Regions from separate parts of the Bacillus sp. LH1 genome, predicted to be linked through region 1. Evidence: a T-box and tRNA genes for the amino acid it is inferred to sense, from the RefSeq annotation. Region 1 holds a T-box; the other holds one or more tRNA genes.
The links. The T-box of region 1 lies ahead of ileS2 (isoleucine--tRNA ligase). A T-box ahead of a tRNA ligase gene usually reads a tRNA of that ligase, here a tRNA-Ile.
Positions count from the first base shown of each region.

Region 2: it encodes a tRNA-Ile, which carries the amino acid that the T-box ahead of ileS2 (isoleucine--tRNA ligase) is inferred to sense. The anticodon was not compared.

Region 1 is NZ_CM175007.1:3,810,143-3,820,257, forward strand. It holds gene pyrR (bifunctional pyrimidine operon transcriptional regulator/uracil phosphoribosyltransferase) at 1-405, opposite strand, end outside; gene ACX9TM_RS19565 (RluA family pseudouridine synthase) at 609-1,517, opposite strand; gene lspA (lipoprotein signal peptidase LspA) at 1,522-1,980, opposite strand; gene ACX9TM_RS19575 (TraR/DksA C4-type zinc finger protein) at 2,105-2,434, opposite strand; gene ileS2 (isoleucine--tRNA ligase) at 2,592-5,357, opposite strand; T-box leader at 5,429-5,652, opposite strand; gene divIVA (septum site-determining protein DivIVA) at 5,704-6,210, opposite strand; gene ACX9TM_RS19590 (YlmH family RNA-binding protein) at 6,300-7,067, opposite strand; gene ACX9TM_RS19595 (YggT family protein) at 7,083-7,346, opposite strand; gene ACX9TM_RS19600 (cell division protein SepF) at 7,353-7,823, opposite strand; gene ACX9TM_RS19605 (YggS family pyridoxal phosphate-dependent enzyme) at 7,843-8,517, opposite strand; gene pgeF (peptidoglycan editing factor PgeF) at 8,514-9,332, opposite strand; gene ACX9TM_RS19615 (YlmC/YmxH family sporulation protein) at 9,453-9,734, opposite strand; gene sigG (RNA polymerase sporulation sigma factor SigG) at 9,898-10,115, opposite strand, start outside.
Region 2 is NZ_CM175007.1:4,172,166-4,182,280, reverse strand. It holds gene ACX9TM_RS21655 (YitT family protein) at 1-777, shown strand, start outside; gene ACX9TM_RS21650 (metal ABC transporter ATP-binding protein) at 958-1,728, shown strand; gene ACX9TM_RS21645 (metal ABC transporter permease) at 1,728-2,561, shown strand; gene ACX9TM_RS21640 (Fur family transcriptional regulator) at 2,575-2,988, shown strand; gene ispG (flavodoxin-dependent (E)-4-hydroxy-3-methylbut-2-enyl-diphosphate synthase) at 3,068-4,171, opposite strand; gene yqfZ (protein YqfZ) at 4,336-4,701, opposite strand; gene yqgB (protein YqgB) at 4,766-5,524, opposite strand; tRNA gene ACX9TM_RS21620 (tRNA-Ile) at 5,766-5,839, shown strand; gene sodA (superoxide dismutase [Mn]) at 6,061-6,672, shown strand; gene ACX9TM_RS21610 (MFS transporter) at 6,789-8,066, shown strand; gene ACX9TM_RS21605 (peptidoglycan D,D-transpeptidase FtsI family protein) at 8,176-10,115, shown strand, end outside.

The DNA.
Region 1 (10,115 bases):
AAGAACCGCCAATTGGATTTGAGATGGTCTACCTAAATCCATAAGAGCATCCATTGCTGCTCGAACTGTTCTTCCTGTATATAATACGTCATCCACAAGGATAACTTTTTTCTTCGTAATATCTACAGGGATATCAGAACCTTTTACAAGTGGTTCTTTATTTTTCGATTGTAGTGTTAAATCATCACGATATAACGTAATGTCTAACTCTCCAACTTCCATTTCTTTTCCTTCAATTTGACCAATTCGTTCTGCCAAACGTTGTGCAATAAAAATTCCACGAGTTTTAATTCCGACAAGAACACAATTATCGACACCTTTATTTCGTTCCACGATTTCATGACTAATTCGTGTTAAAGCGCGGCGAATCATTTGGTCATCTAAAACGACAGCTTTCTCTTGCATGCTCTACACCTCCAAGCTTTTTTCTTGCGTGAGAGTAATGGTATAAAAAAAGTCCTCTCAGCGTGTGCGAGAGGACTTTTGAAAAAAGGGTACAACATACCCTAAGTATTTCAAACCGTTACCTTCTCAACCTCACGGGGCTGTGTTAAAGGATCATTATTTAACTGTTGTCAGTATCTCAGTTTTCTTATGATTTGTCAATACTATTTTCGTAAAATATTTAATGCGTCTTCAAACACTTCTGGAATCGGTGCCTCAAACTGAATATATTCACCCGTACGAGGATGATCAAAGCCTAAAATACCCGCATGAAGTGCTTGTCCATTCATATCTAACGTTTTCTTCGGACCATACTTCGGATCTCCTGCAAGTGGATAGCCAATATATTTCATATGAACACGAATTTGGTGCGTACGTCCCGTTTCTAAGCGACATTCTACAAGTGTAAAGTCTTTAAAGCGTTCTAACACTTGGAAGTGCGTAACAGCGTTCTTACCATTTTCATCAACTGTCATACTTTGACGCTCTTTCTTATCACGAGCAATCGGAGCATCAATCGTTCCCTTATCATGCGGAATCACACCGTGTACAATCGCTTTGTAACGTCTCGTTACTGTTTTTGCTACAAGCTGATTCACAAGCGATTCATGTGCCATATCATTTTTAGCAACCATTAATAGTCCAGATGTATCTTTATCAATACGATGCACGATACCTGGACGCATTACACCGTTAATGCCTGATAAGTCTGTACAATGATGCATAAGGCCATTTACAAGTGTACCACTTGTATGCCCTGGTGCTGGATGTACAACCATACCACGTGGCTTATTTACAACAAGCACATCTGCATCTTCATAATAAATTTCTAAATTTAAATCCTCTGGTTGAATATCTAACTCTTCTGGTTCAGGAATTGTTACTGTAATTTCATCTTCTTCTTTTACTTTATAATTCCCTTTTACCGCTTTCCCGTTTACTGTCACAACGTCATCTTTAATCCATTGCTGCACTTGCGTACGTGACCATTCGTTATTTATCCCTGCAACGAATTTATCAATTCGCTCATTTTTTTGCTCTGCTGCAACTGTTACTTGTACTACTTCACTCATTCAATTACTCCTTCGCTTTCTTGCCTTCTAATAATGTTTGAATAATAATTAATACAACACCAATACATAATGCTGAATCAGCTATATTGAATACTGGATAGTTGTACGAGAAAATATACACGTGAATGAAATCCACTACTTCTTGTCTAAATACACGATCAATAAAGTTACCAATTGCCCCGCCCAAAATTAGGCCTAGCGAAATACCTAGAAGCTTGTCTGTTTTCGCATACTTTTTCATATAAAATACAATAAACACTACAAAAACAACTGTAATAATGTAGAAGAACCACATTTTATTTTCTAAAATACCCCAAGCAGCGCCTCTATTTCGATGTGATGTTATGTATAATACATTGTCGATAATCGGAATACTCGTACCCAATTCCATGTTCTTTACAATTAACCACTTCGATATTTGATCGATAGCAATGACGAATAACGCTATTACATAATATATCATTTTCATTTCCCCCACAAAGACAGTGTACCTCAAAATTTTAGCATAGCTGCTACCTTTTCACAATGAACCTTTATAGAAGAATAAAATAAATTAAAAAAAGGTAATATAATATCGTTGTGCGTATTCATACATTTACCTTTTCATAAAAGAATTCATGAATCGTACGGGCAGTCGGCATTGTCTTCATTTGCTTTGTCGAAATTAATCTCCCCGTCTCTTCACAAATACCATACATGTCTATTTCCATTTTAAATAATGCGCGTTCTACATCCTTTAAATCCTCTTTTATATCATGTAATAGCAATTTTTTCTTTATCTCTTCCTTAATTTCATATCCAAGCTCTTGGCTGAACTCGACATCATATTTGTGCATTACTTCTTTAGCTAGTCTCTCTTGCAACTCTTTTCTCATCAATTGCAATTCTTCTTTTATTTCCATGTAAATTTCATTCACGTGTACATTCCTCCTAGCTGTAATGTACAGTTAGTGTGTCCGAAATTTATTTGCTTACCTCACACACATTTTTCCTTCACAGGAAAGAGTCTGAAAGTGATTTTGATATGCCATAAACAAAAAAACTGACTGCATCAATAGCAGTCAGCTTTTTTTATTATTTTACATAGTTTTCTTTAACAACTGTTGCACAACGCTCACATAATGTTTCATGTTCAGCATCTTTACCAATTGTTTCTGAAACTACCCAACAACGTTCACATGTTTCACCAGTTGCTTGAGCAACAACAACCGCTGTATGTTCATACTTCGGTGCATCTGCTGGCGCTTCATCCATCATACCACCAAGTTTATACTCAGAAACGATGAATAATTGCTTTAAGTCTTCGCTAATAGACTCTAACATAGCTTTCATTTCTGCAGTTGGATATAGCGTAATGCTTGCATTTAATGACTTACCGATTACTTTTTCATTACGAGCTACTTCTAGTGCTTTTAACACGTCATCACGTAATGTCATAAATGCATCCCATTTTGTTTTTAACGCTTCCGCGTCATCTAATTGTACAGCTTCTGGCATATCAGTTAATTGTACACTTTCTTCTGTTACGCCTGGAATGTATGGCCATACTTCATCAGCTGTATGCGGTAAGATTGGTGTTACAAGTTTCGTTAACGCAACAAGAACATCATATAATACAGTTTGAATCGCACGACGATCTTCGTGGTTTGCACCTTCAATATATAAAATGTCTTTTGCAAAGTCTAAATAGAATGAACTTAAATCAATTGTACAGAAGTTATGAATTGCATGATACACAGCAGCGAAGTCGTATGTCTCATATGCTTCTTTAACTTTTGTAATTAAGTCATTTAATTTCACTAACATGTAACGATCTACTTCACGAAGTTCAGCTACAGCTACTGCATTTTCACTTGGCTTAAAGTCGTCTAAGTTTCCTAATAAGAAACGGAATGTGTTACGGATTTTACGATACACTTCTGCTACTTGTTTTAAAATATCATCTGAAATACGTACGTCAGATTGATAGTCAACAGAAGATACCCATAAGCGTAAAATGTCTCCGCCTAATTGATCCATAATTTTCTTCGGTACGACAATGTTTCCAATCGACTTACTCATCTTACGTCCTTCACCATCTAGTACGAAACCGTGACTTAGTACGCCTTTATATGGAGCTTTACCTGTTACAGCAACTGCTGTTGATAATGAAGAGTTAAACCAACCACGATACTGGTCAGATCCTTCTAAATATAAATCAGCTGGACGCTGTAAATCTTCGCGCTCTTCTAATACCGCTTGGTGAGAAGAACCTGAATCGAACCATACATCCATGATGTCTGTTTCTTTACGGAATTCGCCATTTGGGCTACCTGGATGTGTAAATCCTTCTGGTAATAGATCTTTCGCTTCACGCTCGAACCATACGTTAGAACCGTGTTCACGGAATAAATCTGCTACATGGTTAATTGTTTCATCCGTAATAATTGGATCACCATTCTCAGCATAGAATACCGGAATTGGCACACCCCATGCACGCTGACGAGAAATACACCAGTCACCACGGTCACGAACCATATTATGAAGACGAGTTTCTCCCCATGCTGGTACCCATTTTGTTTCTGCTACAGCTTCTATTAATTCTTTACGGAATGCTTCAATAGATGCAAACCACTGTGCTGTCGCACGGAAAATAATTGGTTTTTTCGTTCTCCAATCATGTGGGTATGAATGTGTAATGAATGTTAGTTTCAGTAACGCGCCTACTTCTTCTAATTTTTCTGTAATTGGTTTATTAGCTTTATCATAGAATAAGCCTTCAAATCCAGGTGCCTCATTTGTTAATACACCTTTATCATCGACTGGGCAAAGTACTTCTAATCCATACTTTTTACCAACAACGAAGTCATCTTCCCCGTGTCCTGGTGCTGTATGAACACAACCTGTACCTGCATCTGTTGTTACGTGGTCTCCTAGCATAACTAATGAATCACGATCGTAGAATGGATGTTTTGCAACTGTGTACTCAAGTTCGCTACCTTTTACTGTTTTCACAACTTCAGCATTTTCCCACTCTAACGTTTTTGCAACTGTCTCAAACAGCTCAGAAGCAATGATATATTTCTCATCGTTTACTTTTACAATGCTATATTCAAGCTCTGGGTGAACAGAAATACCTAAGTTTGCAGGTAATGTCCAAGGTGTCGTTGTCCAAATGATGTACTTTTCATCACCTTCTAATACGTTCTTTCCATCTTTTACAGGGAATGCTACGTAAATAGATGCTGATTTTTTATCTTGATATTCAATTTCAGCTTCCGCTAAAGCAGATTCACTCGTTGGAGACCAGTAAACTGGTTTTTGACCTTTATAGATATAACCTTTTTTCGCCATGTCACCAAACACTTTGATTTGTTGTGCTTCATAAGCTGGCTCTAAAGTAATATATGGATTATCCCAATCTGCACGTACACCTAGACGCTTAAATTGTTCACGTTGACGTTCTACTTGTTCATATGCATACTCTGCACATAACTTACGGAACTCAGCAACTGTCATTTCTTTACGTTTTACACCTTTATTTGTTAAAGCTTGTTCAATTGGTAAACCGTGCGTATCCCATCCTGGAACATATGGCGCACTAAAACCAGTCATTGATTTATAACGAACAATAAAGTCTTTTAATACTTTATTTAATGCATGTCCCATATGAATGTCACCATTCGCATATGGAGGTCCATCATGCAATACAAATAAAGGACGTCCTTTTGTATGTTCTTGTACTTTTTCGTAAATATTCATTTCAGCCCATTTTTCTTGCATTGCAGGCTCACGTTTTGGTAAATTCCCACGCATTGGGAACTCTGTTTTTGGCATCAGTAATGTATTTTTGTACTCCATGCTCAATTCCTCCTTACATGTATAAAAGAAACTCTTAAAAAACGGAATAAAAAAGAGACCTTCTCATCCCAAAAAGGGACGAGAAAGTCTCCCGCGGTACCACCCTAGTAGATCATATACATATGTATAGAATCCTCTTTATATTCTTAACGCGAATACACGCCTACGCTTACTCTATTTGTTCAGCGCGGAACTCCAGGGTGATATTCCCACTATCTCCTTATCCTGAGCTTACACCATCCTCAGTTCGCTATATAAGGTTTGAAAAGGTACTTATCCCTATCTTCGTTTTTCTTAATAAATATGTTGTTTAAAATTATATGTAATAATGAGAAAAACGTCAAGCTTACACTGTTTCTTCTTTTTTCAACAGTTCATCTACTTCGTCTTCTAATTCAATTAGTTTATCCCAATCATCGTTGTTTAACATCTCAAGCTGTGTTTCTAATAACATACGGAAACGAGTTCGGAATACTTTCGCTTGTTTCTTTAGCTCTTCAATATCAAAAGCAACTTTTCTTGATTTTACTAATGCTTCGTTAATAATACGATCAGCATTCTTTTCAGCTTCACGCACAATTAATTTCGCTTCTTTTTGCGCATTACGTTTTACTTCTTCCGCTGCTTCTTGTGCAACGACGATAGATTTGTTTAACGTATCTTCAATATTAGAGAAATGATCTAACTTCCCTTCTAACTGCGCAACTTTTTCTTCTAAAGCTTTTTTCTCACGAATGACCAATTCATAATCTTTGATAATTTGATCAAGAAACTCATTTACTTGATCTTCATCATAGCCACGGAATCCGCGACCAAATTCTTTGTTATGAATATCTAATGGTGTTAACGGCACAACGCCACCTCCAAGTAGTTATCTAAATTTCCTCTTTCAATTATATCTTTTCTTCGACAAAATAGGAGGATTTCCTTCTAAAAAACCAATCATTTTAGTATACCATACAAAATTCTCCATTTGTCGCGTTTTGTTCTACCTTCTACAGAAAATAATTTACTTCGGCCATATCCTCTAACAGAAAAAACATCTCCTGGATAGCATTCATAAGAAGTTTGCTCCACTGTTTTCCAATTGACTTTTACTAAACCATTTTTTATGAAAGGTTGTACTTTCTGTCTAGATAAATGTAACATTTCAGCTAACATAACATCTAAACGAAGTGAAGAAACCGTTCCAGATTTCTCTCCCCACGTTTCATCTATCTGTAGAATTTGTTCTCCTTGCACTGACGCTAAAGAGACTTTTACTTTCCCTATTGATTGTAAGTTCATCTCAATATACGATACAATTTCTTTCGCAACTACAATTTGGGCACGATTTTCTTGCAGCAAAATATCACCACATTTTTCTCTTGTTAAACCAAGAGACATAAATGTACCTAATATTTGCCTATGTTCTAGCGTATAAAACTTGGAAGGATAGTCAATTTCTAATACTTCTACTTGAAATTCTTCTTCATTTAATTCTAGATAGTCTGGATAAATAAGTGCTCTTTTACGCTCTGCATTAGGCGTTGCACCACCAAATTGTACAGCAACATCACCTTGTCCTATTACCATAGAAACAATTTGTTGTTGCCTAGGATCAAGAAAATCCGTTAACTTCACTTGATGGTACTCCGCCGCTCGCTTCCACTCTAGCACTTTATCCACAAAGACCTCCTCATCAGGCCTAAAATGTTCGTAGATGCTCATGTATTTACCTTCTTACTATAAGAAATAGCTTAATAAACTGAACAAACCAGTTTTAGCAAGTTTCAACGCAAAGATCGCAACGATTGGAGAAATATCAATCATTCCAAGCGGCGGAATAAAGCGGCGGAATGGTTCTAAATACGGTTCACAAATACGTGCCAGGAACTCTCCAAAAGATGATTCCTTTGCACCAGGAAACCATGATAGGAGAATGTAAATAATAAGTGCCCACGAGTAAATCTCGATAGCATAACTTAACACTATAAAAACTGTTGTCATGGCGTATTACCACCTCTTTATATTTGTTTCTTCTTCTTCACCGAATAACTCTGAAATCGCACCAACAATATCTACATTTTCAGGTGTACACATAAATGTTTTCGGCCCTATTTTTTGAATGTCCCCGCCTATAGCGTATACAGTACCACTTAAAAAGTCAACGATACGTACCGCTTGATCAGTAGACATTCTCTGCAAATTAATTACAACAGCTCGTCTACCTTTTAAGTGGTCCGCAATCCCTTGTGCTTCCGAATATGTGCGTGGTTCTAATAAAACAACTTTTGAAGATTGTTTTGCTGTTTCAATACTCACAACATTTTGCTTCGGTTGCGCTTTCGGAAACGTAACGTCTTGTTGTTCTGGTGGATCTTGCTGCTTTTTCATGTCTATTTGCTCCTTTTCATAACCATATTGAGCTGCTTCTTTTTCTTCCGGTGTATCAAAAAAGAAGTATTTTACTTTTGACCAACTCATAATAAGATTCTCCTTCCTTTTACGCTTTTCCTACTAAAATCGTTCCCAAACGAATATATGTAGCCCCTTCTTCAATTGCAATTGTGTAATCGTTGGACATTCCCATTGATAATTCTTTACATGGCGCATGTAATAACTCTAGCTCCTGCACCTCTGTTTGCAGCATACGTAATTCCTTAAAACAGCGTCTGATTTCTTCCTCTTCTTCTGTAAATGGAGCCATCGTCATTAGTCCAACCACTTCAATTTTATCGAATTCTTGCAAACTTTGAATAAAAGAAACAACCTCTTCTCTTGCCAATCCTTGCTTCGATTCTTCAGATGAGGTTTTCACTTGAATAAAGCATTTCACTTTCTTATCAGCACGTTTCTGAATTTCTTTCGCCAGCGAAAGACGATCTAACGAATGTAAATAATCAATTTCATTAATGATTTCTTTTACTTTTCTCGTTTGTAATGAGCCAATAAAGTGCCAATTAACTTTTGAACCGAAATGCTCGTATTTCTGTAAGAAACCTTCATTTCTATTTTCACCTAAATCGATAATTCCAGCTTCAATTACTTCGTTTGTTTTTTCAATCCCTACAGTTTTTGTAACTGCAACAAGTTTAATATCTTGCAACGAACGTCCAGCTCGAGCGCAAGATTCTTTAATAGCTTCATTTACAATTACTAAATTTTCTTGTACTGTCACTTGCTTCCTTCCCCCTTAAAACCTATGAAACTCAACATTCTTCCTGTCTTACCTTGATCACGACGATGAGAGAAAAATAGTTGCTCTTCACAGCTTGTACAAAGAGATGACATTACAATATGCTCTTCTTTTATGCCTGCTTGTACACATAATATACGATTAATTTCTTTTAAATTAATTGCGTACTGCCCGTCAGAAATTTTTTGATGAGGAACAGCACCGCTAACTACTTCCTGTGCTGCTGTTAATACACGATCATCCACAACATAACAACAAGATCCGATCGACGGCCCAATTGCAACATGAATTTCATCACTTGAAATACCTTCTGCATTCCACTTTTGAATCATTTCCTTTGCAATCTCTTGTACAGTGCCTTTCCATCCAGCATGCGCAAGTCCTATCATACCATGTGATGGTGCATAAAAATAGAGCGGAACACAATCCGCGTAACAAGACGTTAACAGAACATCTTCATTACTCGTATAAATGCCATCTGTTTTTGAAATGCCGTCCTCATATGAATAGACACCACTTCCCTTTTCCTGTTGCCCTACTTTTTCAACATGATGAGCATGAACTTGTTCAGAGCAAATCCAGTTTTCTAATGGTTTTTGTAACTTATTTGCTAAAATGCGTCTGTTTTCATGAACGTTCTCCACGATATCATTCACATGTAATCCTAAATTCATCGCATGAAAGGAGCCCGTACTTATCCCACCATCTTTTGTCGTAAATCCAGCAGTAATGTTTCCAAGTTCTTTCCACGCTTGTAAATACAGTATACCGTCCACATATTTAAATGGTTCTCTCATAATAAAGCGGCTCCTTTTAATTAAAATAACAGAAAAAAGCATGGTACTTCCTGTCTATTTTACCATACTTTTATTTTTTCATAATCCTAACAGAAAAAAAAGAGGAATTTGTAATATTCTTTATGAAATTGTCGGTGTTTGTATTGATTCTGTTACAGAATTAACAGGATTTACTCTTACAAGTATGACATCTTCCCCAATTTTCACAATTTCCTTCCAAGGAATTACAATCTCAACATCTTTTCCAAAAATACCTAGCATACGTGTCTGTTTGGAAATAATAACAGAACAAATTTTCCCTGTGTTCATATCAATTTCAATATCTCCAATATTCCCAATCCTTTTTCCATCTGAAATATTTATAACATCCTTCATCTGTAATTCTGAAATTCGTATCACCATTTTTATCCTCTCCCTTATATGACAAATTGGAAACTGTTTCTCATATTTACAGGAAGCCACCTATACGAAACACCATGCTAGTTTCATTATATGAACACTAATCCCCTACTATGAGCACAAACCATATTACATATAAAAAGGTCTCACCATAATTGGTGAGACCTTATCCTTGAATCGTTTTATTCATTTGTTTAATGGCTGACTTCTCTAAACGTGATACTTGCGCTTGGGAAATCCCAATTTCTTCTGCAACTTCCATCTGTGTCTTTCCTTGGAAGAAACGTTTTCTAATAATCATTTTCTCTCTATCATTTAAACGCTTCATTCCTTCTTTCAATGCTAATTCTTCAACCCACTGCTCGTCCTTTTGTTTTTCATCAC
Region 2 (10,115 bases), 360 kb from region 1:
TTTTTAATGCCAAATAAAATTATTGATGGTGGAATTATTGGTATTTCTCTTATATTAGATTATCTTACTCCTAACATTTGGTGGTTAAGTTTTTCTACTTTAGTCGTTGTTCTCAATATCCCATTTATGTATTCCGGTTATAAGCAAATTGGAAAAACATTTATGTTATCTTCGACATTTGGTATTGTAGCGTTAGCTTTCATTGAGTCAACGTTACATGCGGTGCCACCATTTACAACAGAACCTATTTTAGCGACAGTGTTTGGTGGGCTTATTTTAGGTCTTGGTGTAGGACTTGTAATTCGTCATGGTGGGTCGTTAGATGGAACTGAAATTATGGGGATTTTATTAACGAAGAAACTACCGTTCTCTGTTGGTGAGTTCGTAATGTTTGTGAACTTATTTATTTTTGCATGGGCAGCATTTGTGTTTGGTGTGGAACAAGCGATGTATTCTGTTATGACGTACTATATCGCATTTAAAACAATCGATACAGTAATTCAAGGGCTAGATGAAACGAAGGCGGTTTTAATTGTATCTGATCAATATGAGGAAGTATCAAACGCGATTTTGCATCGTCTTGGCCGTGGAACGACAAAGCTTGTAGCAAAAGGTGGTTACACGGATAAAGAAAAAGAAGTTATTTATGCAGTGGTAACGCGTCTAGAAGTGACGAAGTTAAAATCAATTGTGCATGAAATTGATGAAAATGCATTTGTTACGATTATGAGCACGCAAGAGACAAATGGTGGTAAGTTTAAATCGGCTATTCACTAAAAAGTTTATAGGAATATTTTTCGGAAGCAGAGAATTTTTCTCTGCTTTTTGTTATAATAGTAAGGTTTCTTGAAAAAATAGATATATTTTAGGCAGATTGGTTTACAACTATAATAAGCTGTACTATAATTCAAATAGATATAAATCGGAATCATTCTGAATTAAAATAGGTGAGATGCTATGAATAATATATTAGAAATTGAAGGTTTAACATTCCGATATGAAGATCGGAATGTGTTAGAAAATATTAATTTGCAAGTTCCGAAGGGAGCTTTTTTAGGTTTAGTGGGACCGAATGGTTCAGGTAAATCAACTTTACTTAAGTGTTTATTAGGCGTTTTAAAGCCAAAAGAAGGAAGCATACGCGTGTTTGGCGTTGATAGTAAGAAGTTTAAGGAATGGAACAAAGTTGGTTATGTATCCCAAAAGGCAAATAGTTTCAATTCTGGTTTTCCAGCAACTGTTTCTGAAGTTGTCTCAATGGGACTTGTTTCGAAAAAAGGGCTTTTTCGCTTTTTTACAAAAGAGGATAAAAAAAAGGTAGAAAAAGCAATTGCTGATGTAGGGATGAGTGAGTTTCAAGGTCGTAACATTGGAGAGCTTTCTGGTGGACAGCAACAGCGTGTATTTATTGCTCGTGCGCTCGTTAGTGATCCTGAATTGCTTATTTTGGACGAGCCTACTGTTGGAATCGATGTGAAAAATGTGGAAAGTTTTTACGAAATATTAGAGGATTTAAACAAAAGGCTCGGGATCACATTAATTCTTGTTACTCATGATATGGGAGCTGTTACTGAAAAAGTAACACATGTTGCATGCCTAAACCAACATCTACATTTCCATGGAAATGTAGAGAAGTTCCGAGAGTTAGAAGATGCAGAAATGTCCGTCTTATATGGACATCATGTTCATCGTTTAGAACACGAACATGAGCATCACGGGAGGATATAATGATACAAGATTTTTTACAATATGACTTTTTACGTAATTCTTTATACGCAGGTATTTTAATTGGACTTGTTGCACCGCTAATTGGTGTGTTTGTTGTTATTCGTCGTTTATCTCTTATTGCGGATGCATTAAGTCACGTGACGTTATCGGGTATTGCAGCAAGTTTATTACTTGAAAAAACCATTTTTACAGGTGGATTTTTAAACCCCTTATATATGGGGATGATTTTCTCGATTGGTGGAGCGCTACTAATCGAAAAGTTACGAACTGTATATAAGCACTATCAAGAATTAGCAATTCCAATTATCCTTTCGGCAGGGATGGGGGTTGGAGTTATTTTCATTTCACTTGCAAATGGATTTAACACAGACTTATTTAGTTATTTATTTGGTAGTGTCAGTGCTGTAACAAGTACAGATTTAATTATTATTGGGATTGTAGCAATTGTTGTTGTTGCGACAATTATTTTATTATATAAAGAGCTGTTTCTATTATCATTTGATGAGGAATACGCAGTATCAACTGGTTTAAGAGCGAAATGGATTCACTTTATTTTCATTATATTAGTTGCTCTTGTCATTGCAGTATCAATGCGTGTAGTGGGGGTTCTTCTCGTATCATCATTAATGACATTACCAGTTGCAGCAAGTATTCGTATTGCTAAAGGATTTAAACAAACAATTTTCTTTTCCATTTTATTTGGTGAAATTGCAGTAATTGGTGGAATGTTTGCTTCGTATCAACTTGATCTAGCGCCAGGTGGTACAATTGTTATGATAGCAGTTCTTATTTTAATCGGTGCGATTTTATGGAAGAAGAAAAAAACTGCATAAAGTAGGGATAGGTATGAATCTAACAGAAGCTTTACGCCTAATGAAAGAAAAAGGATATAAACATACTGGAAAAAGAGAAGAGATGCTCAGATTATTTGCAGCACATAATCGTTATTTAACTGCGAAAGACGTTTTAGAACATATGAAAGACGATTATCCAGGGCTTAGTTTTGATACGATTTATCGTAACTTAACAGTTTTTGCTGAGATTGGTGTTTTAGAACAAACGGAATTAAATGGCGAAAAACATTTTCGTTTTACTTGTTCTATTATGGAACATCATCATCATTTTATTTGTTTGGATTGTGGGGGGACGAAAGAGATTACTTCCTGCCCAATGGATTTTATGAATAAAGATTTTACTGGTTATGAAGTAACGGGTCATAAGTTTGAAATATATGGTCGTTGTCCAAAATGTGCAAAGTAAAAGCTCGTCGGTTATGTAACTGACGAGCTTTTTTACGTAGAAAAGAAGGTTGCTCACAAATATTGTGGCAACCTTCTTTTTATTGTTCTTGTGTCTCTTTTTCTTTTTCTCGTTCAGCAGCCATTTCAGCAGCAATTACGTCGATTTCTTTTTTCAGTTCTTCTACCATTGTTTCTTCTGGTACTTTACGAACGACTTGCCCTTTACGGAATAATAATCCCTCTCCACGTGCACCGGCAATACCGATATCAGCTTCACGAGCTTCACCAGGGCCATTTACAGCGCAACCAAGTACTGCAACTTTAATTGGTACTTGAAGTGTAGAGATGTATTCTTCCACTTCGTTAGCAATGCTAATTAAATCGATTTCAATACGACCACAAGTTGGACAAGAGATAAGTGTTGCTGCATTAGACGCAAGACCGAATGATTTTAATAATTCGCGAGCAACTTTTACTTCTTCAACTGGATCAGCACTTAATGAAATACGTAGTGTATTTCCGATGCCTTTATTTAAGATTGCTCCAAGACCAGCAGCACTTTTTACAGTTCCGGCAAACAATGTTCCAGATTCTGTAATACCTAAATGTAATGGATAATCAAAAGCACGAGCAGCTTTCTCGTATGCCTCGATTGCTAAGTTAACATCAGAGGCTTTCATAGATACGATAATATCGTGGAAATCTAAGTCCTCTAAAATTTTAATATGATGTAGCGCGCTCTCAACCATACCATCTGCAGTTGGGTACCCGTACTTTTCTAAAATGTGTCGCTCTAATGAACCAGCGTTTACACCGATACGGATTGGAATACCGCGCTCTTTTGCTGCATTTACAACAGCTTCTACTTTATGGCGACGACCAATATTACCTGGATTGATACGTACTTTATCGATGCCACCTTCAATTGCTTTTAAAGCAAGGCGATAATCAAAATGAATATCAGCAACAAGTGGAATGTTGATTTGTTTTTTTATATCAGCAATAGCATCTGCTGCGCGTTCATCTGGAACGGCAACGCGGACGACTTGACAGCCGGCTTCTTCTAAACGCTTGATTTCAGCAACTGTTGCTTCAACATCATGTGTTTTTGTTGTTGTCATACTTTGTATAATTAATTCATTATTACCGCCGATTGTTAAATTACCGACTTTAACTGGACGTGTTTTTGTACGATGAGTCATTTCATTCACGAATAGATCGCTCTCCTTATAAAAGAAGTTTCTTATTTAGTCCCTCATATCAATGATAGTATACGTGATATAGGGCTATAGAAACCGAAGTACTCGGTTTCACTTTTACTATTGTATCAGCGCCTTTATGTAATTGACAAGGATTAAGTGATAGCTTATTGATATAACGGGAATTTATAAGACTTTCCAATTTGTATTTTTGTAGCAGATGTACTTTTGTTTAATTGTTTAAAGTCGTCAATGACTTTTTCTATGGAAGGAATTTTTTTCTTGTTAATTTGTTCTGTAATAGAAAGAACTGTCTCACCAGTTTTTACTTCAATTGTTTTATAAGATACATCCGTTTCTTTTTCTGTTTTGTTCGCTTTATTTTGTTGACTGTCTGTGTTTTCTTTTTTAATTGTTTGAGCAGCAGTTGTTTTTTTATATGAACTTAACATCGGTAAAGTACCGATTTTTATATCGTAATAAAATATATAACCGAGAACAAGCACGAATAGGAATATACCTAATCTCTTCATATTCTTCACTCCTTTGCTAGGAATATATGCTTGTCCAAAAAAAAAATGCCTATTTAGGCATTTTTTATTTTTCTTTCGGTTTGGGTACCTCTTTAATCGTTAAGTATAGAACGATTAAAACAACAGCGATATAAATGAACGTTGCTCCAGGTACGACGATTTTGAATAAATCCATAATCATGAAGAAAATGGTTGGGATCGTGTAGCTGTATGCAGTTAGTGTCCAAACTTGTTTATAGGATAGTTTACGTTGACCGCTCATAGCAGAACCGATGAACGCAAGTAAAGTCACGCCTACAAAAGTGATGAATAATTGGAATAGGTACACTAAGAATCCAATAACAAATAATAAAATTGGATAAATATTATCGAATAAAGAAATAAATTCTTGTAAATCTTTTTTCTCCAGGGATGCACCTAACAAATCGTTATAAGAATACGTTTGTGTTTGACCATTTCCCATAGAGACTACTTTATCTTTTAAAACAAATAAACCTGTTTTATTTTGATATTTTTCTAGGTCTGTTGAATTTGGATCAAATACGAAAAGTGTATTTCCTTCTTCTTTTTCAATAGGTTGATCAATATCGGCTTTTAGTTCGCCATTTTCGATTTTAAAATCAGGTAAATCTTTATCGATGACTTGATTTACCATGCCAACACCATCCTGGATAAAACTACCGTACAAAAAAGTTCTTGGAATAGTAGTAATTAAGCAAAGTAGCATAATATACAAAATGGTTTTACCGATTTTTTGAAAACGGAATAGCGCCATATCTTTAGGCGAGTATATGCTTTTTACGAATTGGGTAAATATGGACATAGATTCACTTCCTTTATGTATGTATAAAATCATTGTAACGTAGGAATCTAGAGAATCTCAAGATATATTATATTTACATATAGTGGAGATAACTAAATTTCTTTTATTAACTTTCTTCTTTTAAATAAGAAAAATACAATTGACACTTTTCTTTTCTATATGGTAAATTTATCTTACATTTCTTAAAGAGCATATCCGATAGGAATTCCTCTATTTGATATGTTGTTACATACATAATTGTGGACCCTTAGCTCAGCTGGTTAGAGCAGACGGCTCATAACCGTCCGGTCGTAGGTTCGAGTCCTACAGGGTCCATATCCATTTCGCATGTTTATTATGTTAGCAGGAAGCTTCCTTGTAGAAGGAAGCTTTTTTTACGGAATATATGAGCATTTTAATTGAAAAGAAGTGGGAATTTTGCTACTTTAATGATAGCAAGACAATGTGATTTATTTGTTTGCACCCTATGGCAATTAGGGTAGAATGAAGTTGTATGTCACTTAAGTGGCAATACATAAACTGGGAGGAATATAACAATGGCAAAACACGAATTACCAAATTTACCTTATGCGTATGATGCTTTAGAGCCTCACTTTGACAAAGAAACAATGAACATCCATCATACAAAACATCACAACACGTACATTACAAACTTAAACGCTGCTTTAGAAGGTCATGCAGAATTAGCTGACAAAAGCGTAGAAGAATTAGTTGCAAACTTAAACGAAGTACCAGAAGCAATCCGTACAGCAGTACGTAACAATGGTGGCGGACATGCTAACCATACATTCTTCTGGACAATCCTATCTCCAAACGGCGGAGGACAACCTGTAGGTGAACTTGCAACTGCAATTGAAGCAAAATTCGGTAGCTTCGATGCATTCAAAGAAGAATTCGCAAAAGCTGGCGCAACTCGCTTCGGTTCTGGTTGGGCTTGGTTAGTAGTAAACAATGGTGAGTTAGAAGTAACAAGCACTCCAAACCAAGATTCTCCTTTAACTGAAGGTAAAACTCCAGTTATCGGTTTAGATGTTTGGGAGCATGCTTACTACTTAAACTACCAAAACCGTCGTCCAGACTACATCGGCGCATTCTGGAACGTTGTAGATTGGAACGCTGCTGAAAAACGTTACCAAGAAGCAAAATAATCGTAATAAATATAGAAAAAGCTAGGGGAGAGCTCCTAGCTTTTTTCTATGCTTTCCTTTTACATAATTGGGCTTGTCTTTGGAAGACTAGAACATGAAGTAAAGGAGAGTTGTGTATGAAATGGAAACATATAATTGGTGACGTTGAAGTGAATCGGGATTTAGTGTTATTGCTCCTTATAGGAGGTTTATACACGCTCGCAATTTCTTTATCAAATACGTTTGTAAATATTTATTTATGGAAACAAACACAAAATTATGTGAATCTTGGCTTGTATAATTTAGCCAGCGTGGTATTACAGCCTCTCACATTTCTTGTAGGGGGAAAATTAGCGAAACGTATCGATCGCTCGATTTTATTACGAATAGGAGTAGGGACGCTCGCAATTTTTTTTATTGTTGTCTTAGTAGCAGGGAAAAGTGCTTCTCAGTATATTTTATTAATGGGGGCTCTTTTAGGAGTAGGATACGGTTTTTACTGGTTGGCTTTTAACTTATTGACATTTGAAATTACAGAACCAGAAACAAGAGATTTCTTTAATGGGTTTCTTGGACTTCTTACATCCTTCTCTGGAATGATTGGACCAATAGCAGCAGGATACACAATTTCACGTATGGAGAAATGGAGTGGCTATACTGTTATATTCTTTCTTTCATTAGTTCTATTTGCAATTGCTGTCGTCTTAAGCTTCTTTTTATCTAAAAGAGAATGTGAAGGGCGTTATGAAATCGTGCAAGTATTGAAAGAACGACGGATTGATAAAAATTGGGGAAAGATTACACGAGCTCATTTTTTCCAAGGATTGAGAGAAGGAACGTTTATTTTTGTCATTTCAGTATATGTTTATTTAGCAACTAATAGTGAGTTTGCATTAGGGAAATACAGTTTAGTGAACTCTGCTGTATCCTTTGTATGTTATTACTTAGTTGCTCGTATGTTAAAGAAGGAGTGGCGAAAAAAAGCAATTTTACTTGGAGGCATTATTTTATATGCTGTCGTCTTTTTAGTTATTTTCAATGTTACATACACGAAATTACTTATTTATGCGGCATGTATTGCAATTGCATATCCTATATTACTTGTTCCGTACGGATCAATGACATATGACGTAATTGGTAGAGCGAAAAATGCGAGAGAATGGCGTGTGGAATATGTCGTTGTTCGGGAGTTGTGGTTAAACGCCGGAAGAATCTGTTCCATTTTAAGTTTTTTATGTGCTGTACTATTCTTTCCACCTGAAAAAAGTTTACCTTACTTATTATGTATTTTAGGTGCTGGACATTTTCTTATTTATTTTGCAGTTAAAAATGTCAAATATGATGAGGGAAATGCGAGTAAAGCAAGTGTTGTAACGCAAGGGAACGCGCAAAATCAAACTGAACCAGAAGGTTAACTTCTCGTTTGTTTTATGTTAGAATAGAAAAAGATGTAAGACAGCAGTGAGGACACCTGTATGAAGGTGTCCCTTTCACATTACATAGCTGTTGGTAGAGGGGGTTTGTATGAGCAAGAAGCAGAAGCAAAATAAGAAAAAGACCCACGTTCCTTTTCGGTTAAACGTGCTGTTTTTCTGCGTGTTTTTAATGTTCTCCGCGGTTATTGTAAGGCTCGGATATGTACAAATTGTTCGCGGTGAAGAATATAAGAATGAAGTGGAGAAGAAAGAAAACTCAACGATAAGTAATCCTGTACCGCGTGGGAAAATATTTGACCGTTATGGGCGACCTGTAGTAGATAATGCAGCCATTCGTACTATTACATTTACAAAAATGAAAGGATCAACTGCAGAAGATCGCTTAGAAACAGCGAAAAAGCTAGCAGATTTGATTGAAGTACCGACAGATAAATTAACGGATCGCGATAAAAAAGATTATTGGCTTGCTATGCATAAAGAGGAAGCTAAAGAAAAAATTACGAATAAAGATCGTCAAGAGTTTAAAGATAAAAAAATTGATGATAAAGAATTAGACGAGCGCCAGCGAAGTCGTGTAACAGAAGAAGAGATTAATCAATTATCCGCAAAAGATCTAGAAATACTAGCGATTAAGAGTAAGATGGATGGCGGATATGCAATGACACCTCAAGTTCTTAAGAAAAATGCAACAGATGAAGAATATGCGATTATTAGTGAAAATTTAGCGCAATTACCGGGAGTAGATACAAGTGTTGATTGGGAACGAAAATATGCATATGATGGTGATTTGTTCCGAAGTGTACTTGGTGGTGTAACAACTTCTGACGAAGGTTTACCGAGAGAAAGACTAGATTACTATCTTGTTCGTGATTATAACCGAAATGACCGAGTAGGGAAAAGTTATCTTGAACAACAGTATGAAGATAGTCTGCACGGTACGAAAGCAGAAGTTAGAAATGTTACAGATAAAAACGGTAATATTTTAGAAACGATTAATGTATCAAAAGGACAAAGCGGTAATGACTTGAACTTAACAATTGATATGGAATTACAAAAGCGCGTGGAAGATATTCTTGCGAAGAATTTAATGAGGTTTAAAGGAAGCGAACCTCTTTTAGATCGCGCATTCGTTGTAATGATGAACCCAAAAAATGGTGAAGTTTTATCTATGGCGGGGAAACAATTAGTTAACGAAGATGGCCAAACGAAAGTAAATGACTTTGCATTAGGTACCATGACAAGTTCTTATCCGATGGGATCAACTGTAAAAGGTGCAACAGTACTTACTGGATATCAAACTGGTGCGATTCAACCAGGGGCAGTACAATTGGATGAACCAATTAAATTAAAAGGTACACCTACGAAGTCGTCTTGGAAAACGATGGGATACATTAATGACCTGACAGCTTTAAAAATGTCTTCTAACGTTTATATGTTTAAAACAGCGATGAATATCGCCGGTGTTCAGTATGTGAGAGGTGGTACGTTAGATATACCTCAAAAAGCATTTGATACGATGCGTTATTATTTTGGACAGTTTGGACTTGGTGTAAAAACAGGAATTGATTTACCGAATGAATCTGCTGGTCAGATGGGTAGAAGTAGTCAACCAGGTTTCTTACTAGATTTATCAATTGGACAGTATGATACGTATACACCGCTTCAATTAGCGCAATATATTTCGACGATTGCCAATGGCGGATATCGTATGCAACCACAAGTTGTAAAAGAAATTCGTCAACCGGCAGTGAAACCGGATGAAGTTGGGAAAGTTGTTCAATCTATGGAACCGAAAGTATTAAATCGTGTTGATATGCCAGAATCGCAAATTAAACGTGTTCAAGAAGGATTTAGACAAGTGTATAATGATTCAGGTGGTACAGCTACAAAATACTTTACAGGTGCAAAATATAAAGCGGCAGGGAAGACAGGTACCGCGCAAACTGTGTATGGCGGAGATAAAGAGATTGGTAGAAAGGCAAACGGTGAACGTGTGGAAACATATAACTTAACATTAGTAGGTTATGC